DNA from 2 places in the Embleya sp. AB8 genome. Region 1 is predicted to be linked to the other one. Evidence: riboswitches for the same ligand, from Rfam matches in the RefSeq annotation. Region 1 holds a riboswitch; the other holds the start of a gene.
What was found. A riboswitch is a leader RNA that binds a small molecule or an ion and turns the genes downstream of it on or off. The one in region 1 is predicted to bind S-adenosylmethionine.
Positions count from the first base shown of each region.

Region 2: it holds a riboswitch for S-adenosylmethionine, as region 1 does, so the genes downstream of both, thrC (threonine synthase) here and ABIA38_RS01365 (aminotransferase class V-fold PLP-dependent enzyme) in region 1, are expected to answer to the same signal.

Region 1 is NZ_JBMHHY010000001.1:325,051-332,465, forward strand. It holds gene ABIA38_RS01345 (cytochrome c oxidase assembly protein) at 1-1,039, shown strand, start outside; gene ABIA38_RS01350 (hypothetical protein) at 1,049-1,459, shown strand; gene ABIA38_RS01355 (hypothetical protein) at 1,680-2,093, shown strand; gene trpD (anthranilate phosphoribosyltransferase) at 2,290-3,372, shown strand; SAM riboswitch class IV at 3,626-3,742, shown strand; gene ABIA38_RS01365 (aminotransferase class V-fold PLP-dependent enzyme) at 3,998-5,431, shown strand; gene ABIA38_RS01370 (Lrp/AsnC ligand binding domain-containing protein) at 6,352-6,630, opposite strand; gene ABIA38_RS01375 (exonuclease domain-containing protein) at 6,756-7,388, opposite strand.
Region 2 is NZ_JBMHHY010000036.1:51,286-58,700, forward strand. It holds gene ABIA38_RS39075 (hypothetical protein) at 1-804, shown strand, start outside; gene ABIA38_RS39080 (alpha,alpha-trehalose-phosphate synthase (UDP-forming)) at 970-2,436, opposite strand; gene ABIA38_RS39085 (glucosyl-3-phosphoglycerate synthase) at 2,579-3,556, opposite strand; SAM riboswitch class I at 3,750-3,902, shown strand; gene thrC (threonine synthase) at 3,919-5,217, shown strand; gene ABIA38_RS39095 (ubiquitin-like small modifier protein 1) at 5,214-5,492, shown strand; gene ABIA38_RS39100 (cold-shock protein) at 5,915-6,118, shown strand; gene groL (chaperonin GroEL) at 6,509-7,415, shown strand, end outside.

The DNA of each region.
Region 1 (7,415 bases):
CCTGACCGGGTGGGTGTTCGAGCCGATCCCGATCCTGGTCGCGATGTTCTTCGGCGGCCTCTATCTGTATGGGGTGCACAAGCTCAGGGCCCGCGGCGACTCGTGGTCGCGGTGGCGGAGCTTCTCGTTCCTGGGACTCGGCCTGGGCACCTTCCTGATCGCCACGGAGTCCGCGCTGGCCGCGTACGACACCGTGTTGTTGAGCGTGCACATGGTCCAGCACATGGTGCTGGCGATGATCACGCCGATCTTCCTGGCGCTCGGCGCCCCGATCACGCTCGCGCTGCGCACGCTGCCGGCCAAGTGGCGTAACCGGCTCAACGCGCTGCTGCACAGCAGATACGCGAAGGTGGTCACCTTCCCGGCGTTCGCGGGCTTCATCTTCGTGCTGAATCCGTTCGCCCTGTACTTCACGCCCTGGTACGAGCTGACGCTGCGGAACACCTTCATGCACGACATGAATCACGTGCACTTCGTGATGATCGGCTGCATGTGGTTCTGGCCACTGCTCGGCCTCGACCCGATGCCGCGCGCGAGCCACCCGATGCGGCTGCTCGCGGTGTTCGCGACGCTGCCGTTCCATGCCTGGCTGGGCATCGCGATCATGAGTTCGTCCAATGTCCTGGCCGGTGACTGGTACGACAACCTCGGTCGGGACTGGGGTGCGAGTCCGCTCTCCGATCAGGGCACCGCGGGCGGCATCCTGTGGGGCAGCGGCGACATCATCGGACTGCTCGTCTTCCTGGTGTTGTTCGTGCAGTGGGCCAAGGCGTCGGAGCGCGAGGCGGTACGCGAGGACCGCCGGCTCGATCGACTCGAACTGATCGAGGCCGGCCGCAAGGCGCGCGAGGAGCGGTTGGCGCGCGAGGCGGCGGAGGCCGAGGCGGCGGGTGCGGACGTGTCGGCGGGTGCGGAAACGGCCGGAAATCCCGTGCCGAAGAGCACTCTTCCGGGTGACTCTGCCCGAACGGAGGAGGCCGACTCGGCCGTCCGGGTGGCCGGTGGGCCCGAACCGAGGCCGACCGGCGCGGCCGAGTAGCGTCGCCGCATGATCCTGGAACGTTTCCTGCGCCGGCGGCGCGCCGAGCCCGAGCCGGAGCTCGTCGACGACGGGACGCTCGTGCTGGTCGGTTCCTGCTTCGATCCGGCGCGGGCCGATTCGGCGGTGGTCGCGGAGCTGCGGGCGGCCGGAGTGGCGGTGGAGATCGGGCCGTTCGTGATGCGGCACGTACTGACCCTGCCGGATCGTGCGGCGGTGGACGAGGCGGCGCGGATCCTGGCGCCGGACGGCTGGGTGGTGGCGGTGGTCGCCGCCGACGAGCGGCCGTTGCGGGTGCGGATCAGCCGACAGCAGGTACTCACCGGGCTCGAGCCGGCTCGGGAGCGGACCCGGATGGCGGGGCTTGCGCAGCGGCTGGGTGGAGATGCCGAGGGGTACGAGGTGCTCGCGCGCGGCTGAGGCGGCTGAGGGCGAGCGGGCTTTCGGCCGGCTTTCGGTGTGCCTCGTGGTCGACTTCGGGGTGCCCGGCGTTCGGCTTCGGTGTGCTTCGGGGTCGGTGGGGGCAGGACGAGGGCGTGACGAGGCACACATTCCGCGCCGGAAAAGCGCTACCATCCGGGTCGGATTCGAGTGTTGTCCGATACCTGGTGACAGGCAGCCCAGACACAGGCAGGTGGACATGACGCGCGGCGAGACCATGACCGTCCTCGTGTACAGCGACGACCGCAACACCCGTCGGAAGGTCACCCTCGCGCTCGGGCGCAGGCCCGCCGTCGATGTGCCGTTCGTCGAATACCTGGAGTGCGCCACCGAACCCGCCGTGATCGAGGCGATGGACAAGGGCGGCGTCGATCTGGTGATCCTGGACGGGGAGACCGCGCCCGCCGGTGGCATGGGCGTGTGCCGTCAGCTCAAGGACGAGATCTACAACTGCCCGCCGGTACTCACCCTGGTCGGTCGGCCGCAGGACGCGTGGCTGGCCACGTGGTGTCGTGCGGACGCCGTGGTCGCGCACCCGCTGGATCCGCGCACGCTCGCGGACGCGGCGGCGGACCTGATGCGAGGACGGTTGGCGGGGCGGCAGCCGGCCTGAGCGGGCGTCGGGTCCTCGGGCCCGATTCCGGGGTGTCGGTTCGACGGGTGGTCGGCTCGGCCGGGTCGTATTGATTCGGTGGGTCGTTCGGTCGTCGGGTCGTCGGGTCGACCGCATCCCGGATAACGGCCCGGTCGGGTGCGGGGTGATCGGTACGCTGTCGCGGACTTATCCGATGACACAGCGGGAGCGGACCATGGGCGCCTCGACCTCTACGAACAAGAGCGGCGGCAACCCGGCGGCCCGTTCCTGGCGGGACATTCTCGCCGCGCTGATGCGGGGCGACGACCTGCCGGCCGACGCGACCGCGTGGGCGATGGACCACATCATGACCGGCGAGGCGACGCCGGTGCAGGTGGCCGGATTCGTGGTCGCGCTGCGGGCCAAGGGCGAGACGGTGGACGAGGTCTCGGGTCTGGTGCGGGCGATGTACGCACACGCCGCCACCATCGAGGTGCCCGGTCGTACGGTGGACATCGTCGGCACGGGCGGCGATCTGGCCCGGACCGTGAACATCTCGACGATGTCGGCGATCGTGGTCGCGGGCGCGGGCGAGACGGTGGTCAAGCACGGCAATCGGGCCGCCTCCTCGTCGAGCGGTGCCGCCGATGTGCTCGAAGCGCTCGGCGTGGTACTGGATCTGACCCCGGATCAGGTGGCCCGGACGGCCGCGGAGGCGGGCATCACGTTGTGCTTCGCGCAGCGCTTCCATCCGTCGCTGCGGCATGCCGCGCAGGCGCGGCGCGAGTTGGGTGTGCCGACCACGTTCAACTTCCTCGGCCCGTTGACCAATCCGGCCCGGGTCCGGCATCACGCGATCGGGGTCGCGGATCTGCGGATGGCGCCGATCGTGGCCGGTGTGCTGGCCGATCGGGGGGCGACCGCGCTGGTCTTCCGGGGCGACGACGGGCTCGACGAGTTGACCGTGACCACCACGTCGCAGGTGTGGATCGTGCGGGACGGCGCGGTGCGGGAGGACCGGGTGGATCCGCGTGACCTGGGCATTCCGCTGAACGGGATCGAGACGCTGCGCGGCGGCGATGCGATGTTCAACGCGGAGGTCGCCCGGAAGTTGTTCGCGGGTGAGCGGGGCGCGGTGCGCGACGCGGTGTTGTTGAACTCGGCGGCGGCGCTGGCCGCGTTGGGCGCGGGAGAGGGGTCGCTGACCCAGCAGTTGGCGGCCGGGATCGACCGGGCCGCGGCGGCGATCGACTCGGGCGCGGCGCAGGCGGCGCTCGATCGGTGGGTGGCCACGACGCGGGTGTTCGCGCGGGAGTGATCCGGGGCCTGGGCGCCGGGTGGGTCGTGGGTGACCTGCCCGGCGTCGGGTTGTTCGGCGGGCGGGCGGGTGGCTTGGTGAGCGGGCGGTCGGGCGGTGGTCGGGCGTTTTGTCGGGTGGCCTGTAGGGCGGCTCGGCGGGCGGCTTCTCGGGCGGCGTGTCGGGCGGCTTCTCGGGTGGCCTGTTGTCCAGCATGTGGAAAAGGTGGGGTCGTCGTTGCGCGAAACGATCCGTCTGGTAATAATTCTGCGCAGGTCACGAGTGACAGTGGAAAGCCCCGGCTTGCTGTCCGGCAACCCTCGCTCCGCGGTGGGGTGCCCCGGGTGATGACACGGTCGGGCGTCGTAAGGCGTCCCGGCAAGCGCGGACCCTCTTGCATGACGGCGGGCGATTGTTCCTGCTCCAGGCGACCCGGGGGTCCTGTATCCGGGGAGCATGTGATGGCGTGAAATCTCTTTTGCGAAACGGGCGAATCGCCCGGTTTGTCTGCGCGCGCTGAGTCTTCGCGCGGCGTTTTCCGATTCCGAGACCACATTTCACCGCGGGTGCAGTCCGGCTTTCGTCATGTCGATTTGACGACATTTGGCGTGGCCCGGCTTGCTCGTGCCTGCCGAGGGGATTCGTCATGACCGTCAACACCGCCGCCGTCGCTCACGAGGGTGACGTCGCGATCGCCGCTCCGCTGCCCGTGGTCGGGCGGGACGTGCTCGTACCGCTGGTCACGGGGGGCGAGGTCGAGTACGCGGCGCTGGACTACGGGGCCAGTGCGCCGTGTCTGCAGCGGGTGTGGGACGACGTGTCCGGCTATCTGCCGTACTACGGCAGCGTGCATCGTGGGGCCGGGTATCTGTCGCAGTTGTCGACGGACCTCTACGAGCAGAGTCGGGCCACGGTCGCCGAATTTCTCGGGCTGCGGGGGGACGACACGTTGTTGTTCACGCGCGGTACGACGGACTCGTTGAACCTGCTGGCGTCCGTACTGCCGCGCGGTACGCGGGTGTTCGTGTTCGAGACCGAGCACCACGCGGCGTTGTTGCCGTGGCGGCGGCGGGCCGGGGTCACCCAGTTGGCGGCGCCGTCCTCGCCGGCGCAGGCGGTCGCGGCGCTTGACGCGGCGCTCGCCGGGTCGGGGGACGGGCCGCGTCTGGTGTGCGTGACGGGTGCCTCGAACGTGACCGGCGAGCTGTTCCCGGTCGCCGAACTGGCCGAGGTGGCGCATCGATACGGGGCGCGGATCGTGCTGGACGCCGCGCAACTGGCGCCGCATCACCCGGTGTCGGTCGCGGACCTGGACGTGGACTGGATCGCACTGTCCGCGCACAAGCTGTACGCGCCGTTCGGCTCGGGGGTGTTGGCCGGGCGCGGCGACTGGTTCGACGCGGCGGAGCCGTATCTGGCGGGTGGCGGGGCGACCAAGGCGGTCTCGCGCGACCACGTGGAGTGGCACCGGGGTGCGGCGCGGCACGAGGCGGGGTCGCCGAACGTGATCGGGGCCTATGCGTTGGCTTCGGCGTGTCGGGCGATCACCGAGGCGGGGCCGGCGGCGCTGGTCGCCCGCGAGGAGGCGCTGTTGGCGCGGTTGCGGGGGCGGTTGGCGGAGATTCCCGAGGTGCGGACGCTGGAGCTGTTCGGGCCCGAGTCGGCGCGGGTGGGGGTGCTCTCGTTCGTGGTCGAGGGGTGGAACAGCTCGCGGTTCGCGGCGGTGTTGTCGGCGGAGTACGGGATCGGGGTGCGGGACGGGTTGTTCTGCGCACATCCGCTGGTGCGGCACCTGTTGGGCGGGCGGGCCGATCAGCCGACCGAGTGTGGGTCCCCGGACGCGCCGGAGGGGGAGCAGAGCCTGAACGCGATCCGGGTCAGCTTCGGGCTGGGCACGCCGGTGGAGCACCTGGACCGGTTCGCGGCGGCGGTGGGGGAGTTGGTTCGGCGGGGCGCGCGGTGGAGCTACACAGTCGACGGGGGCCGGTGCGTTCCGGACGCGGACCCGAGGGTGGCCTCCGGCGGGTTGCGGCGGGGCGCGCGGGGTGGGCGGGCTGAACTCGGCTCCGCGGGCGGGTAGTTGGCTGCGGTGTCGCGTTGGCGGCCTGGCCGGGTTGTCCTCAAGCGCCGGACGGGCTGGGATTGGGTCGCCTGGGTGCGCTTGGTTGCGGTGTCGCGTAGGCAGCCTGGTTGGGTTGTCCTCAGGCGCCGGACGGGCTGGATTTGGGTTGCCCGGGTGTGTTTGGTTGCGGTGTGTTTGGGCCGGCGGTGTCGCGCGGTGGCGTGGCCGGGTTGTCCTCAAGCGCCGGACGGGCTGGGATTGGGTCGCCTGGGTGCGCTTGGTTGGTGTCGCGTAGGCAGCCTGGTTGGGTTGTCCTCAGGCGCCGGACGGGCTGGATTTGGGTTGCCCGGGTGTGTTCGGTTGCGGTGTGTTTGGGCCGGCGGTGTCGCGCGGTGGCGTGGCCGGGTTGTCCTCAAGCGCCGGACGGGCTGGGTTTGCGTTGCCCGGGTGTGTTTGGTTGCGGTGTGTTTGGGCTGGCGGTGTCGCGTCGGTGGCGTGGCCGGGTTGTCCTCAGGCGCCGGACGGGCTGGGTTTGCGTTGCCCGGGTGTGGTTGGTCGCGGCGTGGTCGGTTGCCTGAGTGTGTTTGGGCCGGCGGTGTCGCGTCGGTGGCGTGGCCGGGTTGTTCTCAAGCGCCGGACGGGCTGGGTTTGCGTTGCCCGGGTGTGGTTGGTCGCGGCGTGGTCGGTTGCCTGAGTGCGCTTGGGTTGCGGTGTCGCGTTGGCGGCCTGGCTGGGCTGTTCTCAGGCGCCGGACGGGCTGGGTTTCGGTTGCCCGGGTGTGGTTGGTTGCGGTGTGTTTTGGGCCGGCGGTGTGTTGCCGACGGTGTCGTGATGGTGGCCTGGCCGGGGTGTGCTCAGGTGTCGGATGGGCTCGGTTTGGGGCGCCCGGGTGTGGTGTGGGTGGGGCCGGACGGGCTTGGGGCTCGTCCGGCTTGGGGTTATTCGAGGCCGATGGCGAAGGCGGCTTCGAGGTCGTGTTGGGAGTATGTGCGGAAGGCGATGTGGGTGGTGGTGGCCTCCACGCCGGGGACCTTGTTGAGGCGGCCCGGGATGACGTCGGCCAGGTCGTCGTGGGCGCGGACGCGCACCATGGCGATCAGGTCGAATTCACCGGTCACCGAGTAGACCTCGCTCACGCCCTCGATCGCGGCGATCGCCTCGGCGATTTCCGGGGTCTGGTCCACACGCGTCTTGACCTGCACGATCGCGGTGATCACGGGTAGTCCTCCGGCTCTCGACGACAAGATGCCCGAGCTTAGTCGGCGCGGGTCCTCCGGGAGGCGTCGGTGGCGCAACCACGTGTCCCCGAATTCGGTCCGCCACCGGCCGACACGCCCGGGGGTCAGCCGATGGGCGTGGGTTGGCGTGGGGCCTGGGTCGGGGGGCGGCCCAGGGTCAGCAGGTCGGCCACCTCGTGGCGGCCGGATTCGTGCATTCGAGCGATGAAGGCGCGGAGTATGTGGGCTGTTGCCCGCGCGTCGGCCAGGGCGCGGTGGGTCGGGTCGGTGGGCGCCTCGAAGTAGCGGGCGAGGGTGCCCAGGCGCAGGTTCGGTACGGTCCCCGGCGGGAGCAGCGCGCGGGCCAGGGCGAGGGTGTCCACCACCGGGAGATCCGGCCACGGCCGATCGCACGCGACGCCGGCCGCGCGCAGAAAGCCCACGTCGAAGGGGGCGTTGTGGGCGACCAGGATGGCGTCCTCGGCGAACCGGGTGAACGCGGGCAGCACCAGGCACAGCGGCGGCGCGTCGGCCACCAGGTCGTCGGATATCCCGGTCAGGTCGGTGATGAATTCCGGGATCGGTACGCCGGGCGCGACCAGGGTCGCGAACTCGCCCAGGCGGTCCGCGCCGCGCAGTCGTACCGCGGCGATCTCGGTGATCCGCGCCTCCGCCGGATCCAGCCCGGTGGTCTCCAGGTCGACCACCGTGAACACCTGCCGCTCGACCTCGGCACGGGTGCCTCGCGAACCGCTCATGGTTCGCAACTCGTGGCCCGGGGCGAT
Region 2 (7,415 bases), on a different contig from region 1:
ACGGCCAAGGTCCCGGTGGCCTTCGCCGCACCGGCGCCGGGCAACGGCGCGGCACCGCGCTCGCTGCGCGCCGCTCCACCGGCGGCCCAGGCGGCGCAGGCCGCGCCCCTGCCGGCCGCGCAGGCCGCACCAAAGGCCGCGACCGGCGGCGCCCGGCTGACCGTCACGCCGAGCACCGACCTGGACCCGGCGGGCGCGTCGGTCACCGTCAAGGGCAGCGGCTACGCGGCCGGCAGCGGCAACGGGATCTACGTGGTGTTCGGCCCCAAGGAGGCCGACTGGACCACCAACGCGGGCAATTACGGCGCGTCGAAGTGGTTCAAGGCGTACGGCGCGGACGGGATCAACCCGGACGGCACCTTCTCGGTGACGCTCACCGACGTCAAGGCGACGTACACGAACGGCGCGGGCAAGGAGGTCGACTGCCGAAGGGTCGAGTGCTACGTCCTGACCATGGCCGCGCACGGCTCGCCCGACCGCAGCCAGGACGCCTTCACCAAGGTCACCTTCAAGGGCGGCGCCACGACCGCGGGTGCCTCCGGCGCGACCACCTCCGGCGGCTCGACCACCGGCAACACCGGTTCGGCAAGCACCGGTTCGGCCACCAGCGGCGGCGCGGGCGGCAGCACCGGCGACCCGGGCGGCACCGCCGGCGCCGGCAAGTCCGGCGGCGGCAGCCTGCCCCTCACCGGCCCGGCCGGCCTGGCCACCGCCGGCACCATCGGCCTCGCCCTGGTAGCCGCCGGCACCGCGGCGGTGGTCACCACCCGCCGCCGCCGAACCACCCCGCCGCCCACCGCCTGAGCAACTCCCGTCCCCCGCACGCCGATCAGGCAGACGCACCGTCGGCGGCCCCGCCCTGATCGCCACCGGAACCGCCACCGCCGAACCACCCCGCCGGCAGCAGCCCGAGCAACTCCCGTCCCCTGAACGCCGGTTCCCTCGGCTTCGGGGGACGGCCCCGGGCGGCTACTTCCCCAGCGCGTCCAGCTGCTCCAGGAACCACTGTTGCGGGTTCAGCGCGACCGCCGCCGCGGCCAGTCGCCTGGTCCGGCGCAGTCGTTCGTCGGGGTCCAGCGTCAGCGCCGCGTGCAGCGCCTCGGTGGTCTGCGACACGTCGAACGGGTTGACCACGATCGAGTCCTCGCCCAACTCCTCGAACGCGCCCGCCTCGCGCGAGAGCACCAGCGCGCACCCCCCGTGCGCCTCGTCCAGGAGCGAGACCACCGGCACCTCCTTGGCGACCAGGTTCATCCCGTCCCGAATCGGGTTCACCAGCGCCACGTCGGCCAGTCGATACGCCGCGAGCGAGCGCGGGAAGTCGTCGTTGACGTGCAGGATCAGCGGCTGCCAGTCGCCGGTGCCGAACTCGTCGTCGATCTCCTTGGCCACCCGCTGTACCGCGGCGGTGTACTCGCGATACTCCGGCAGGTCGTGCCGCGACGGATACGCGAATGCCACGTGCACCACCCGACCGAGCCATTCCGGCCGGGTGCGCAGCAGTTCACGGTAGGCCAGCAGGCCGCGGACGATGTTCTTGGACAACTCCGTACGGTCCACCCGGACGATCACCTTGCACGCGCCCACCGCCTCGCGCAGCCCGGCCAGGCGGGTGTCCACATCGGCGCGGGAGGCGCGCTCGCGCAGGAAGTCGCCGTCCGCACCCAGACCGTGCACACCGATCTCGGTGACCCGGCCGGCGTGCGTGACGGTCATCGTGTCCCGGTCCACCGCCGCGCCCAGCACGTCCGCGCAACAGTCCAGGAAGGCCAGCGCCCAGCGCCGGGTCAGGAAGCCCGCGTGGTCGGCGCCGAGGATGCCTTCCAGGACGAAGCGGGCGATGTCGTCGGGCAGCAGCCGGAAGTAGTCCGGCGGTGCCCACGGGGTGTGCGAGAAGTGACCGATCCGCAGATCCGGGCGCAGCCGGCGGAGCAGCACCGGCACCAGGGTCAGGTGGTAGTCCTGCACGACCACCTTCGCCCCCTCGGCCGCCTCCTCGGCGAGCGCTGCCGCGAACGCCTCGTTGTACGCCTCGTACGAGGCCCACTCCTTGCGAAAGCGCGCGTCGAAGACCGGCTTGGAGGGGGTGTCGTAGAGCAGGTGGTGGACGAACCACAGGGTCGAGTTCGCTATGGCGTTGTAGGCCCGCGCGAAGGTGCCCGGGTCGATGTCGAGCATCCGGACGGCGAGGCCGCCGGTGTCGTGACCGGCGAGATCCAGCCGGCCCGAGGGCGCCGCGCGGGTCGCGGTGCGGTCGGCCTCGCCGAGCGCCGAGCACACCCACACCGCGCCGGTCCCCTGCCCGGCGGTGGACAGTCCGGAGACCAGTCCGCCGCCGCCGCGACTCACCGACAGGGTGCCGTCGTCCTCCAGCGAGAAGGACACGGGACCGCGGTTGGAGGCGACCAGGACACCGGCGGGAGGGGGAGCACTCATGCCCCGACCCTAGCCACGCATCCCGGTGCGCAAACCCGGCCCGACGGCACCTACCGACTCATCAGGTGTGGCGAGCATCACGTGTGCGGGCCACTACCGGGAGTAGTGGGGTTGTGCTTCCGTCGACTGCGCTCTCGGGCGGTCAGCGCCCGACCAGTCGGGTGCGTGCCCGGTACTCCGGCACCGTCGCCATCGGGGGCCGCTCCCGGGCCGCCACGTTGTGCGTGCGGAGCCGGAAGCCGCCCTCGTCGCGTTCGAACTGGGTCAGCGCGGTGTTCAACTCGACCGGCTGAGCACCCGTGGGTCCGCGTCGCAGTCGGCGCTCGACGGCCTGGAGTATCTCCGCCGCCATCCGGCCGAGCCCCGCCTCGTCCTGGTGGCTGTGCCGGCGGACGCCCACGTCCACCTGGGCCATCGCATCCAGGCCGACCAGCCGCAGGGTGTCCACGAGCATCGCGGTCTCGATGCCGTAGCCGCACGGGAAGGGCAGTTGTTCGAGCAACGAGCGCCGGGCCGCGTACTCCCCGCCGAGCGGTTGCACGAAGCCGGCCAGTTCGGGCCAGTGCAGATTGAGCAGCGGGCGGGCGACCAGCTCGGTGACCCGGCCGCCGCCGGCCGGCACGATCGTGTCGCCGATCTCCAGCGGCCGGTCGTACATCGCCTTGACCAGCTGCACCGAGGGGTCGATCAGCAGCGGGCCGAGGATCCCGGTGACGAAGTCCGCGGAGAAGTCCTTCAGGTCGGCGTCCACGAACGCCACGAGGTCGCCGTCGGTGACAAGCAGCGAGCGCCACAACACCTCGCCCTTGCCCCGCACGGCCGGCAGCGTGGGCAGGATGTCGTCGCGATGCACGACTCGCGCGCCCGCCTGGGCGGCCACCCGGGAGGTGTCGTCGGTGGATCCGGAGTCGATCACCACCAGCTCGTCCACCAGCGGCGCGCGTTCGATCAGCTCGGTTCGGATCACCTTGACGATGTCCCCGACGGTCGCCGCCTCGTTCAGCGCGGGCAGGACGACACTGACCCGGGTGTCGCCCTTGGCGGCCAGCAACTTGTCGACGGGCCAGTCCGCGGCGACGGAGGACCGTCGTCGAAGCCAGGCGCCCACCTCGTGCTTCACGTTCGAAAAACCCCTGTCGTCGCCGGTGTTCCGGCCTCGGTCGGGCCCACCCTTCCTCGTCTCGCGAGGTGGACCGGATGATCGACGCGGCACCGGTTCGGTTACAGTCGTCGTCACCGGATACGACGATCGCACGTCGTGCCGGACAAACGCGGACCGGCCACCCGGCGAAGGGTGTGTCCACCGCCATAGCAGCTCATCCAGAGGGGCAGAGGGAACGGCCCGTTGAAGCCCCGGCAACCATCCGATCGTCATTCCTCGTGACGCGCTTTCGGCGCGAGCGAGCACCGGCGGATCGGACAGGTGCCAAGTCCGGCCCGTGGGACCCCACGGGTAAAGATGAGGACAGAGAGGCCCTCGCCATGGCGCCAGCCCAGACAGACACCGCCACCATCACCACCGGCCGCGGCACCGATGCCACCCCCACGCCCGCGTTCGGTCCGGCCGTCGCGCTCTCGTGTCGCGAGTGTGGCGAACGCACCGCGCTGGGCCCGAAGTACGCCTGCGCGTCGTGTTTCGGCCCGCTCGAGGTCGCCTACGAATTCGGCACCGTCACCCGCGAGCGGATCGAGGCCGGGCCGCAGAACATCTGGCGTTACGCACCACTCCTGCCGGTCGCCGCCGACGTCGCGTCGCGGCCCAATCTCAACCCCGGCTGCACCAAGCTGGTCCGGGCCGAGAACCTGGGCCGCGCGCTGGGCATCCGGAATCTGCACGTCAAGGACGACTCGGGCAACCCGACGCACTCCTTCAAGGACCGCGTGGTGGCGATCGCCGTCGAGGCCGCGCGCACCTTCGGCTTCACCACGTTGTCCTGCTCCTCCACCGGCAACCTGGCCGGCGCGGTGGGTGCCGCCGCCGCCCGGGCGGGCCTGCGCAGTTGTGTGTTCATCCCGGCCGATCTGGAGGCCGGCAAGGTCGTCACGGCGGCCGTGTACGGCGGCGAGCTGGTCGCCATCGAAGGCACCTACGACGAGGTCAACCGGTTCTGCTCGGAGCTGATCGGCGACCCGGCGGGCGAGGACTGGGGTTTCGTCAACGTCAACCTGCGGCCGTACTACGGCGAGGGATCCAAGACGCTGGCCTACGAGATCGCCGAGCAGCTCGGCTGGAAACTGCCGGAGCAGATCGTCATTCCGATCGCGTCCGGATCGCAGCTGACCAAGATCGACAAGGGCTTTCGCGAGCTGATCGCGCTCGGCCTGGTCGAGGACGCGCCCTACAAGATCTTCGGCGCGCAGGCGACCGGCTGCTCTCCGGTGGCCGCCGCATGGAAGGCCGGGCACGACGTGATCCGTCCGGTGCGCCCGGACACGATCGCCAAGTCGCTGGCGATCGGCAACCCCGCCGACGGTCCCTACGTGCTGGACGTGTGCAAGCGCACCGGCGGCGCGGTGGAGGACGTGACCGACGCCGAGGTGATCGAGGCAATGAAGCTGCTCGCGCGTACCGAGGGCATCTTCGGCGAGACCGCGGGCGGGGTGACGGTCGGCTGCCTGCAGAAGTTGCTCGCGTCCGGGGCACTGGATCCGGACGCCGAGACGGTCGTGCTCAACACGGGCGACGGCCTCAAGACGTTGGACGCGGTCACGCCGACCACCGGCCCGACCGCGACCATTCGACCCACTCTGGAATCCTTCCGAAAGGCCGGCCTGGCATGAGCGTCTCCGTTCGCATCCCGACGATCCTGCGCACCTACACGGGTGGGGCGGCCGAGGTGTCCGTCGAGGGCGGCACCCTCGCCGAGGTCCTGGACGCGCTGGAAAAGGACCACACCGGAATTCGCGCACGCATCCTCGACGACGAGGGCAAGCTGCGTCGCTTTGTGAATCTCTACGTCGACGACGAGGACGTGCGCTTCGCCGACGGACTCGCCACCGCCATCCCGGAGAAGGGCACCGTTTCGATCATCCCGGCAGTCGCCGGCGGTTGCTGACGCGATAGCCCGACCGTCTTGATCTTCAACGCGTCGGGTACGAAACGGAACCGAGAAATCCGCCGCCGGAGCACCGCGCGGCGGATTTCTTCGTTCCCCCCGGCGCTTGTGTGTGACACGCGTTTAACCGGGTCCATTTCCGCGCTTTGGCGGCAGCGCGTCGGTAAACCCGTGGTCGGGATCACATCCGTTATGCGTGGAAGGTCGCTTTGTTGATGAATTGAAATACGGCCTTTCGGTCGGTTCGCGAATAATGCGAGCTTTATTCGCTCGGGAATTCTCGTCCGATTGACCTGTTGCTCCGGGCATCCGTCCGGATACATTCAGCCGCGGTCGTAGCGGAAGGCCGGGTCCTTCTGGATACGAACCCGGAGCTGCGGCGTGCAGTATCCGTGAAAGGGCCAGTAACAGGGGAGTTAGGAATGGCTCAGGGCGCCGTCAAGTGGTTCAACGCGGAGAAGGGGTACGGCTTCATCGCGGTCGACGGTGGTGCGGACGTTTTCGTCCACTACAGCGCGATCCAGATGGACGGGTACCGGACGCTCGAGGAGGGGCAGCGAGTCGAGTTCGAGATCTCGCAGGGGCAGAAGGGGCCGCAGGCCGACATGGTCCGCGTCACCGCCTGAGCCTCTGAACCAGGGGGCGATCCGCTCCTCTGCCCGAAACGGTCCACACCACGGACTGCACGACACACGCACACGCACATGTTCGATGACCGGGGCCCGGCCTTCCCGCGACGCGGGGGTCGGGCCCCGGTCGTTGTGCGTCCGGACGTGTTCTCGTGCGACACGCGCGGGTGTGTGCGCGGGCGGGTCGGGACCGGCCGTTGCGCTTGCACTCGGCATGGTCGAGTGCTAATCATTGGCGTTAGCACTCTGGATGTGAGAGTGACAGAAACGGACCGGGCCGGTGAGGCTCGGCACCCGTGAGGGAGGGATCCTCGCGGTGGTCGGGTCGTCCGTCGCGGGCGCCAGTGCGGTCCGGCACTCACCCCCGTTCTGGGAGGACTTCACCACATGGCCAAGATCATCGCGTTCAACGAGGAAGCGCGCCGCGGCCTCGAGCGCGGGATGAACCAGCTCGCCGACGCCGTCAAGGTCACGCTGGGCCCCAAGGGCCGCAACGTCGTGCTCGAGAAGAAGTGGGGTGCGCCCACCATCACCAACGATGGTGTGAGCATCGCCAAGGAGATCGAGCTCGAGGACCCGTACGAGAAGATCGGTGCCGAGCTGGTCAAGGAGGTCGCGAAGAAGACGGACGACGTCGCCGGTGACGGTACGACGACCGCGACCGTCCTCGCCCAGGCGCTCGTTCGCGAGGGCCTGCGCAACGTGGCCGCCGGCGCGAACCCGATGGCCCTGAAGCGCGGCATCGAGAAGGCCGTCGAGGCCGTCTCCGAGCAGCTGCTCGCGCTCGCGAAGGACGTCGAGACGAAGGAGCAGATCGCCTCCACCGCCTCGATCTCCGCCGCCGACCCGCTGATCGGCGAGATGATCGCCGAGGCCATGGACAAGGTCGGCAAGGAAGGTGTCATCACCGTCGAGGAGAGCAACACCTTCGGTCTCGAGCTCGAGCTCACCGAGGGCATGCGCTTCGACAAGGGCTACATCTCGCCCTACTTCGCGACCGACATGGAGCGCATGGAGGCCGTCCTCGAAGACGCCTACGTGCTCATCGTCAACTCGAAGATCACCTCGGTGAAGGACCTCCTCCCGCTCCTGGAGAAGGTCATGCAGTCGGGCAAGCCGCTGATGATCATCTCCGAGGACGTCGAGGGCGAGGCCCTGGCCACGCTCGTCGTCAACAAGATCCGCGGCACCTTCAAGTCCGTCGCGGTCAAGGCGCCGGGCTTCGGCGACCGTCGCAAGGCCATGCTCGGCGACATCGCCATCCTCACCGGTGGCCAGGTCATCTCCGAGGAGG